DNA from 2 places in the Paenibacillus sp. FSL L8-0638 genome. Region 1 is predicted to be linked to the other one. Evidence: predicted binding sites of a transcription regulator. Region 1 holds the regulator's gene; the other holds the start of a gene.
What was found. The regulator Rex, encoded in region 1, represses fermentation and respiration genes when NADH is low (regulators of the CRP and FNR family bind a similar motif). The targets are predictions, from matches to a motif close to TTGTGAAATATTTCACAA.
Positions count from the first base shown of each region.

Region 2: a site for Rex is predicted at 2,624-2,641, ahead of nirB (nitrite reductase large subunit NirB). Genes of this name have one in related genera too.

Region 1 is NZ_CP151960.1:3,386,204-3,390,760, reverse strand. Features, by position in the region: gene dinG (ATP-dependent DNA helicase DinG) at 1-1,726, shown strand, start outside; gene MKY35_RS14880 (redox-sensing transcriptional repressor Rex) at 1,770-2,423, shown strand; gene MKY35_RS14875 (amidohydrolase) at 2,410-3,711, shown strand; gene MKY35_RS14870 (DUF5590 domain-containing protein) at 3,749-4,273, shown strand.
Region 2 is NZ_CP151960.1:711,126-715,682, reverse strand. Features, by position in the region: gene nirD (nitrite reductase small subunit NirD) at 1-48, opposite strand, end outside; gene nirB (nitrite reductase large subunit NirB) at 88-2,517, opposite strand; gene MKY35_RS03165 (spore germination protein) at 2,918-4,557, shown strand, end outside.

The DNA of each region.
Region 1 (4,557 bases):
GATCGTCTGGTTGACGTTAACAGAAACCGGTGATGATGAAGAACTGAATCTGAGCAACCGTGGAGGGGATTTCTGGGAAACAGTGGCGAGTGATTCAGAGTCCTGTCTTGGTCGTTCTTGCCCATGGTTCCGCAAATGTTATTATCATCGTGCACGCCATGAAGCAGGAATAGCGGATGTTGTTATTACGAATCATTCTAAGTTGTTCACAGACGTCAAAGCCAGTCATCAGTTGTTGCCGAGCTATGAACATCTGGTGATAGATGAAGCCCATCACCTGGAGGAAGTAGCTGGTAAACACCTAGGTATGCATATGAAATATTTCACACTCGTGCATACACTGACGCGACTGTTCAAAGACAGCAAGAATGGACAACTGCCCTCACTTCGTCAACAGTTGGCGAAATCGGGGCACGAGAAGTCGGCAGATTGGGCCTCAACCATCGATCAGCTGTATCCGCTCGTGTTAGAGGTGAAGGAAACTTGGGACCTGCTAAGCGACAAGCTGTTTGGCATGTTGCCGGAGCGAAGTGATGCGACACCGGGTGAAACAGGACAGTTTTCTTCCCGTCTCAAACCTTCGGCCAAGCCTGCAAAGTGGGATCAGGCGGGAGCTTTGGAAAATCAGCTATATGTAACGATGAGCGAAATTTTGCGCAAGGGCGACAAGCTGATGCTGGACGTCAAGGAAGAACATGACGATTATGCGGCGGATAGCCTTATTACAGATATCACGGGTCTGCTCAAGGATTTGGCGGGGATTCGAGAAAATTTGCGCTTTTTTATCCGACTCGATGATGAAACAACCGTATACTGGCTCGAGGCGAGCGGACAATTCCGTAGTAAATCATTGCAATTTTATGCGGTGCCCGTCGATGTGAGCCGCCAGTTGAAAGAAATGTTTTTTGACAAAAAAAGAAGCATTATTCTGACGTCTGCTACCTTATCGGTAGATAAGTCGTTTCAGTACATGATCGATCAGCTCGGCTTACAGGAGGCCGCAGATCAAGAGCGGCTGATGACTTCGCAGCTCCCGTCACCCTTTAATTACAGGGATCAGGTGTTGCTGGTTATTCCACGGGATTTCCCAAGTGTGAAGGGCAGTGTAGGAGATGCGCATTTTGTAGATATGCTCGTTAGCTCTGTAGGAGCGACTGCTCAGGCGACACGTGGGAGAATGCTCGTTCTGTTTACGTCCTATCGGATGCTCCGGCAAGTGTATGAGCCGCTCAAAGAGGCCTTAGCATCCAGCGAAATTACTGTGCTGGGACAAGGCGTGGACAGTGGAAGTCGCAGCAAGCTAACCCGCCGTTTTCAGGAAGCGAAAGCTTCTGTATTGCTGGGGACCAGCAGCTTCTGGGAAGGCGTCGATATTCCGGGGAAGGCTCTGACTTGTCTAGCCATTGTTCGCTTGCCGTTTCAACCGCCGAATCACCCGCTGCTGGAGGCAAAAAGCGAACTGCTCCAGCAGCAGAAGAAGAATCCATTTATGAAACTGTCTGTACCGCAAGCGGTCATTCGCTTCAAACAGGGATTTGGTCGGTTGGTACGTACAGCGAACGACCACGGGGTCGTTATCGTTTATGATACGCGTGTGATTGAATCCTATTACGGAAAGCACTTTTTGTACTCGTTACCGGGACCAAAAATGGAGCATATGCCATCGGAGCAAATGGTGCCCCGCATCGCCGAATGGCTCCAATCCGCCCCGGAGACCGAGGCATAACGGACGGACATAAGTATGTTCGTTACAATTAGGGGGAGCAAGTATGAAATCAGATAAAATTTCAGAGGCTGTCGTACGGAGGTTACCCGTATATTTACGTTATCTGAATGCACTGCACAAACGGGAGGTGGCTACGGTCTCTTCTCAAGAGCTGGGACAGAGGCTAGATTTGAACCCGGCCCAAATCCGTAAAGATCTTGCTTATTTTGGAGATTTTGGTCGGAAGGGTATCGGTTATGATGTTTCTTATCTCATTGAGAAAATACGCCATATCCTGAAAATCGACCAACAAATTAATGTAGTATTGGTCGGAGCGGGTAATCTGGGGCAAGCCCTTTCGAATTATAACGCTTATTTAAAAGACAATATGAAGATTGTAGCGGTATTTGATGCGTTTCCGGATAAGGTAGGAACCAAGATCAATACATTGGTCGTGCAACCGATGGATGAACTGGAAGCGACTGTGAAAGAAAAACACATTCGAATCGGGATTATTACCGTACCTGATTTTGAAGCACAGCACGTGGCTGACAGGCTTATTGAGAGCGGAATTGGAGCGATCCTGAACTTTGCACCGACTACTCTCAAGGCACCAGCCAACATTCGGATTCATGCCACAGACTTTACAACTGATTTGCTTAGCCTCGCTTATTATTTGGAGGACGGAAAGGAAGAAACACAATATGACAGTGAATAAATGGATGATTAAAAACGGATCTTTTGCCGTAAATGGATCAGAAGCTGGGGTAATCCATGGTTTTATGATTGTGGAGGATAGTCGTATTACTTATATTGGTGAGACCTTGCCTGCGGGTGAGGAAGAGACGGAAGCGATCGATGGTAAGGGTCTATTGTTTTTACCTGGTCTGATTAATACTCATGGTCATGCGGCGATGTCTCTACTGCGTGGGCATGGAGATGATTTGGCACTTCAAGTATGGCTTCAGGAAAAAATGTGGCCTATGGAAGCCAAGTTTACATCTACAGACGTGTACTGGGGTACGTCCTTGTCTGTGCTGGAAATGCTGAAAGGTGGAACAACAACCTTCCTCGATATGTACGATCATATGGATGAGGTGGCTCGTGTGGCTGAAGAGTCAGGTATTCGTGCAAGTCTGATGCGTGGAGCAATTGGACTATGTTCGGAGGAAGAACAGCGAATCAAGCTGGCAGAGGCCGTGACTTTTGCACGTAACTGGCACGGTAAAGCAGACGGGCGTATTACTACGATGATGTCTCCGCACGCGCCATATACATGTCCACCTGCGTTTATTGAAAAATTCGTACAAGCTGCGCATGATCTGGACTTGCCACTGCATACGCACATGTCCGAGACGATCGCCGAAGTGGAGCAAAACGTTCGCGACTACGGTTTGCGCCCGGTTGCACACTTGGATAAGCTTGGCTTTTTCTCCCGTCCTTCGCTTGTTGCCCATGGCGTTCATTTGAACGACGAAGAAATAGCTTTACTGGCAGAACGTGGTGTAGCGGTTTCGCACAATCCTGGCAGCAACTTGAAGCTGGCAAGTGGTGTGGCAAGAGTGCCTGAATTGCTGCGTGCAGGGGTTACGGTTTCTCTCGGAACGGATGGTCCTGCCAGCAATAATAACCTGGATATGTTCGAGGAAATGCGTCTGGCAGCACTTATTCACAAGGGTGTATCCGGTGACCCTACGGCAGTTCCTGCAAGTGAAGCGTTGCGTCTGGCAACAGAATACGGTGCAAAGTCGATTGGTTTAAAAGAAGTAGGAGCGTTGGCAGCAGGCAACAAGGCTGACTTTATCGCGCTGGATCTGAATCAGGCACATTTCTTGCCGCGTACAGATCTTATTTCCCATGCGGTATACTCTGCAAGCGCCAAGGACGTGGCTCATGTGTGGGTAGACGGTCGTCAGGTTGTGAAAAACGGCGAATGCCTGACTATGGACGAGGAACGTATCAAACATGAGGCACAAGCCGCCTTTGAAGGGCTGCTGTCGCGCTAATTCAGGTGTCACATCCCCTTAGAGAGGAAGCACGGGTTTGAAAAATAAGAAAAAATGGATAGCGGTCGCCATTTTGGCCGTGATACTGATCCTGGTCAGCATTTTCTGGTATTATTCCTATGTTACTCAAGACCAGGTGGCTGAGAAAAATGCCGCTATCATTAAGGCCAAGCAATCAGGTGGCCTGGTTAGCACGACTCAAACATGGAAGTCTGTATGGGATCAGGTTTATTGGGTGGTTCAAGGGAAAAATGCACAGAATGAAAATATAATGGTATGGGTTCCTTTTCAAAAAGTGGAGGGACAACCTAACGTACCTGCCGCAGATAATAGCGGTGTTCATACCGAGCTGCTGAAGAACGGAGTCGACGAGCAAAAAATGACGTCGCTAATTCAGCAGCAGCTTCCAGGTGTAAAAATTGTAAGCCTCCAGCCGAGTGTGTTCAATGGCGAATATGTGTGGCAGCTGTTTTACGATGATGGAAGCCATCATTACTATGCCTTTTACCGTTTTTTAGATGGGGGAGCGACGGGGGTAAAGTATACTTTGCCCAATAACTGAGCTGGTTGAGGATCAGCAGATGTGGAATGAATGACTAGTAAATGATTAAAAGCTCAAGAAAAAGACGTAAATGCGATGAAATTCGTATTTACGTCTTTTAGTCTTGCTATGCCGTAAAGATGAGCTGAATGCCAGCGAAGCATCTTTACCTACCCAACTTCTCTCCTAAGGCAAATTCATCTTTATGGCGGGCAACAGCGATCGTAAGATCAAATCCTACACGCAGCGTCCCACCTCCACCATAACCAAAGATTTTGCCTCATCACAACTCCTCCACACATTGC
Region 2 (4,557 bases), 2.7 Mb from region 1:
GAAATCCTTACTGTGACCGACGACAAGCCATTCGGCATTTTTGATCATTTGCTTGATTGCTCCCTTCCTCAGGCATTTTAGATACAATTACACAATAGACGGGGTGACAACCTCGAATAAATTCTTGCGTGAATCCTCATCATTGATGATCTTTTTCCAAGGGTCTTCGACCTGTTGCAGTGCAAATTCGATACGTTCTACTAAAGCTTGGCGATTAGCTGTATCATGAACGACTGCTTTCTGAATCTCTTCCAGACCGATCCGTTCCACCCACTCCGAAGTACGTTCCAGGTATTGCCCTGTTTCCCGGTAGAATTGCATTACGCTGCCTACAATATCAATCAGCTCGGCGTCGGTTTTCACTTTACAGAGTGAATCAGCCAACCGTGCTTTAATACCGCCATTACCACCGATAAAGATCTCCCAGCCTCCATCATTACCTACGATTCCGATATCTTTGGTACATGATTCTGCACAGTTGCGTGGACATCCATTAACCGCTAATTTGAATTTTGCCGGGAAATCCAGTCGTTCGAATTTCCGTTCCAACACTTCTCCCATTCCCATCGAGTCCTGTGTGCCAAACCGACAAAATTGCGATCCAACACAGGTTTTAACCGTACGAAGTGACTTTGCGTAGGCATATCCCGACGGCATATCGAGTTCTTCCCATACTTTAGGCAGATCCTCTTTACGGACACCGATCAAATCAAGCCGCTGCCCTCCTGTTACTTTAACGACCTTAACGTTGTATTTAAGAGAAACATCAGCTATCTTCTTCAAATCTTCTGGGGTCGTTACACCGCCGTACATTCTAGGAACAACTGTAAACGTTCCATCCTTTTGAATGTTCGCGTGCAATCGCTCATTTACAAACCGGGAATCTCCCTCATTTTCATAGGTATCCGGGTTAATCATTCCCAGATAGTAATTCAGCGCCGGACGGCATTTGGAGCATCCTTCATCATTATGCCAACCGAGTACATTCATCACTTCACGCGTAGTTGTCAGCCCTTTGGTTTTGATCGCTTCCACAATCTCGTCCCGGCTCAATGTTGTGCAGCCGCATATTCCTTGCTTGGCTGACGTCTTGAAGCTGTCTCCAAGAACATATTGTAGAATCTGCTCCACTACCGGCTTACATCCTCCACAGGAGCGCGTTGCTCCGGTACATGCTTTAATTTCATCGACTGTAGTCAATCCATTGTCATTAATTGCATCCACAATCGCCTTTTTAGTTACACCGTTACAGCCACACACAATTTCATCATCGGCCATCGTTTCAGCGGATGATGTTTTCGCCCCGTGATTGCTGCATCCAGTACCCATGAGCTGTCCATATATTTCATCTGTCATCAACGTTTGCTGACGCACATATTTCTGCAGGCTAGCAGATTCACTCACATCGCCAAACAGTACAGTTCCAACAATCTTATTTTCACGAAGCAGCACTTTTTTGTAGGTGCGCTTCCACTCATCCTTCGCCACAATCACCGTATGTTCAGGCTGGGTGATGAATTCGCCAGCTGAGAAAACATCCACCCCTGAAATTTTGAGCTTGGTGGAGACCACCGATCCCATATAACCTTCAGTTTCCGCGCCTGCCAAATGTTTGGCAATGACACTTCCCTGCTCAAACAGCGGAGCTACCAGACCATAACAGATTCCGCGGTGTTCAACACATTCCCCTACAGCATATACATTCGGCACAGAGGTTCTCATCAAATCATCGACTACAATACCACGGTTCGTTTCCATACCACTTTGCACAGCTACCTGAATATTAGGCTTGATCCCAACCGCCATAACGACCAAATCCGCTTCCAGCTCGCTTCCGTCTGAAAACCGCAGTCCTTGTACCCGATCTTGACCGTACACCTCCGAAGTTTGCATTTGCATAGCAAACTTGATTCCCTGGCGTTCCAGTTCTGCTTTTAGCATCGCAGAGGCTTCCCGGTCTAGCTGACGTTCCATCAAATCTTCCATTAAATGAACGACCGTAACATCCATCCCCAGATTGACCAGGCCTTTAGCTGCCTCCAGCCCCAACAGACCTCCACCAATGACAGCGGCCTTTTTATAGGTCTTCGCCGCTTCCAGCATTGCCGAGCAATCGGCGATATCTCGGAAACCAATAACTCCCGGTAATTCTTTACCCGGAATAGGCAGAATAAACGATTGTGAACCAGTAGCCACCAAAGCCACATCGTAATCAATTTCCAGTCCGTCTTCGGTGAGAATCTTCTTGTTCTCACCGTCGATGCTTTTCACCATTTTTCCTGTATATAAAGTAATCCCTTGATCCGCATACCATTGCAAATCGTTCAGTATGATATCATCTATTGTTTTACTACCTTCCAACACATAAGAGAGCATGATCCTGTTATAGTTCGGATGCGGCTCACTTCCTAGGACTGTAATTTCATATTTATCTGTTAATTTTAAAATTTGTTCGACCGTATTGATACCAGCCATCCCGTTCCCTATAACCACAAGCTTCTTTTTACTGTTTATCATATACCGGTTCCTCCATTCATTCGACGCTACTTCCTATCCGACGACATCTCTACGTTTCTAATGAATATTGTTTATGCTTCTATTTTAATATAGCAGATAGAGCTATATGTGATTATAATCACAATGTGGTTCGCATTAAGAATGTTTAGGGATTTCCCTATTCCGTTTCAAGGGGTTTTGCACCATTCTCCACGCTGACTCTCAGTGCTAGATAGCCCTAAAACAAAAACAGAAGTGTTTGGTGTGAGATCTGCCGTAATGATTAGATTTAAAAATAGTGTAGTTCATTTGCTCTGGTCATCGAACGAATCTTTCCAGTTCATGTGTAAATACAACCTTTATAAGGAATACTTTAGGGACAACTTGTATCTTAGAATTGAATCGTTTGGAGGTGGTCATCTTGTGGTCTAAAATAATTTCTTATATTCCGAGCTGGAGTATACTCTTTCAAGCAGGCCTCGCGTTGATTATTCCTTTAGGGATTTATTATATAAACACCTCAATTTATTCGTTTGTCGGTAGTAAGGGAGCGAAATCCAAATATTCTTCCGGTCGGCCGCTCTCCGATGAAAATAACGAAGGGCACATTGATCAACAGAATAAACCAAACTCTGAAATTACAGGGAATTACGATTCCGATTTAAATTCGATCCGAGAGTCTATAGGCGGAAATAGTGATGTGCATTTTCGTGAGTTTATGTTAAAAAAATTTCATGCTCGGTCCGTATTAGTCTTCATAGAAGGTATGCAGGATGAAAAGCTTATGAGCAATCAGGTATTGGAGGTCTTGATGTTTGAGGGCCAGCAGGACCAACAGGAACAGCCGGAAAGTATAAGTAACTCTTTTATAAAAGATAGCTTGATGCCACTTACGCAAATTAGTGAAGTTACCAGTATGGAGGAACTGCACGAGTTCATCCTTTTAGGTCATACCGCCTTATTAATTGAAGGAATGAAGGAAGCACTACTGGTAGGCTCGCCTAATGGCGCCATTCGCTCCGTTAATGAGCCAACCTCTGAAGCACTACTTCGGGGTCCCAGAATCGGTTTTACGGAAGTATTAAGTGAAAATACTTCGATGCTTCGACGCCAGGGCTTAAATAAAAGTCTGGAAATGAAGAAATTTCAAGTGGGAAGCCGAATCAAAAAGGATCTGGTTGTCGCGTACATCAAGGATATTGTGAATCCGGATCTTCTTGAAGAAGTAAACCGCAGAATATCAAAAATAGATATGGATTTTTTGGCTGAATCCGGTTATGTGGAGCAACTCATTGAAGACAATTACTTAAGTCCGTTCCAGCAGGTTCACAACACAGAGCGACCCGACCGTGTCATTAATGCATTACTGGAAGGAAGAATAGCCATTCTTCTGGACGGGACTCCCTTTGCACTTATTGTCCCGGTGACCTTCAGTATGCTGCTTCAATCTCCCGAGGATTATTATGAACGCTGGATTCCAGGTTCACTTTTACGTTTGCTGAGATTTTTTGGAGCTTTCATAGCGCTGATGGGCCCTGCTTTGTATATCTCTTTTATTTCGTTTCATCCCGGTTTGATTCCGACCAAGCTGGTCATTAGCATCATTCAGACCCGTCAAGGCGTCCCTTTTCCTTCCGTCATTGAAGTCATGATTCTGGAAATTTCGATCGAAATCCTGCGGGAAGCCGGCATCCGATTGCCCAAACCCATTGGTCCTGCAATGGGCATTGTGGGAGGCTTGGTCATCGGCGACGCTGCTGTAAATGCGGGCATCGTCAGCCCCTTCCTGGTGATTGTGGTTGCGGTTACTGCCATTTCTTCGTTTTCGATACCGACATACAGTGCGGGCATTACCTTGCGTCTTTTGCGTTTTGTTGGAATGCTCTTTGCAGCACTTCTGGGCATGCTCGGAACCATATTGTTCTTTCTGTTAATTTGTATCCATCTGACGAAGTTGAAAAGCTTTGGCGTACCGTATGTAACTCCCTTTTCTCCCATGCGACCAAGCGATTGGAAGGATTTGTACATCCGGGCTCCTATATCTCTGATGAAACGAAGACC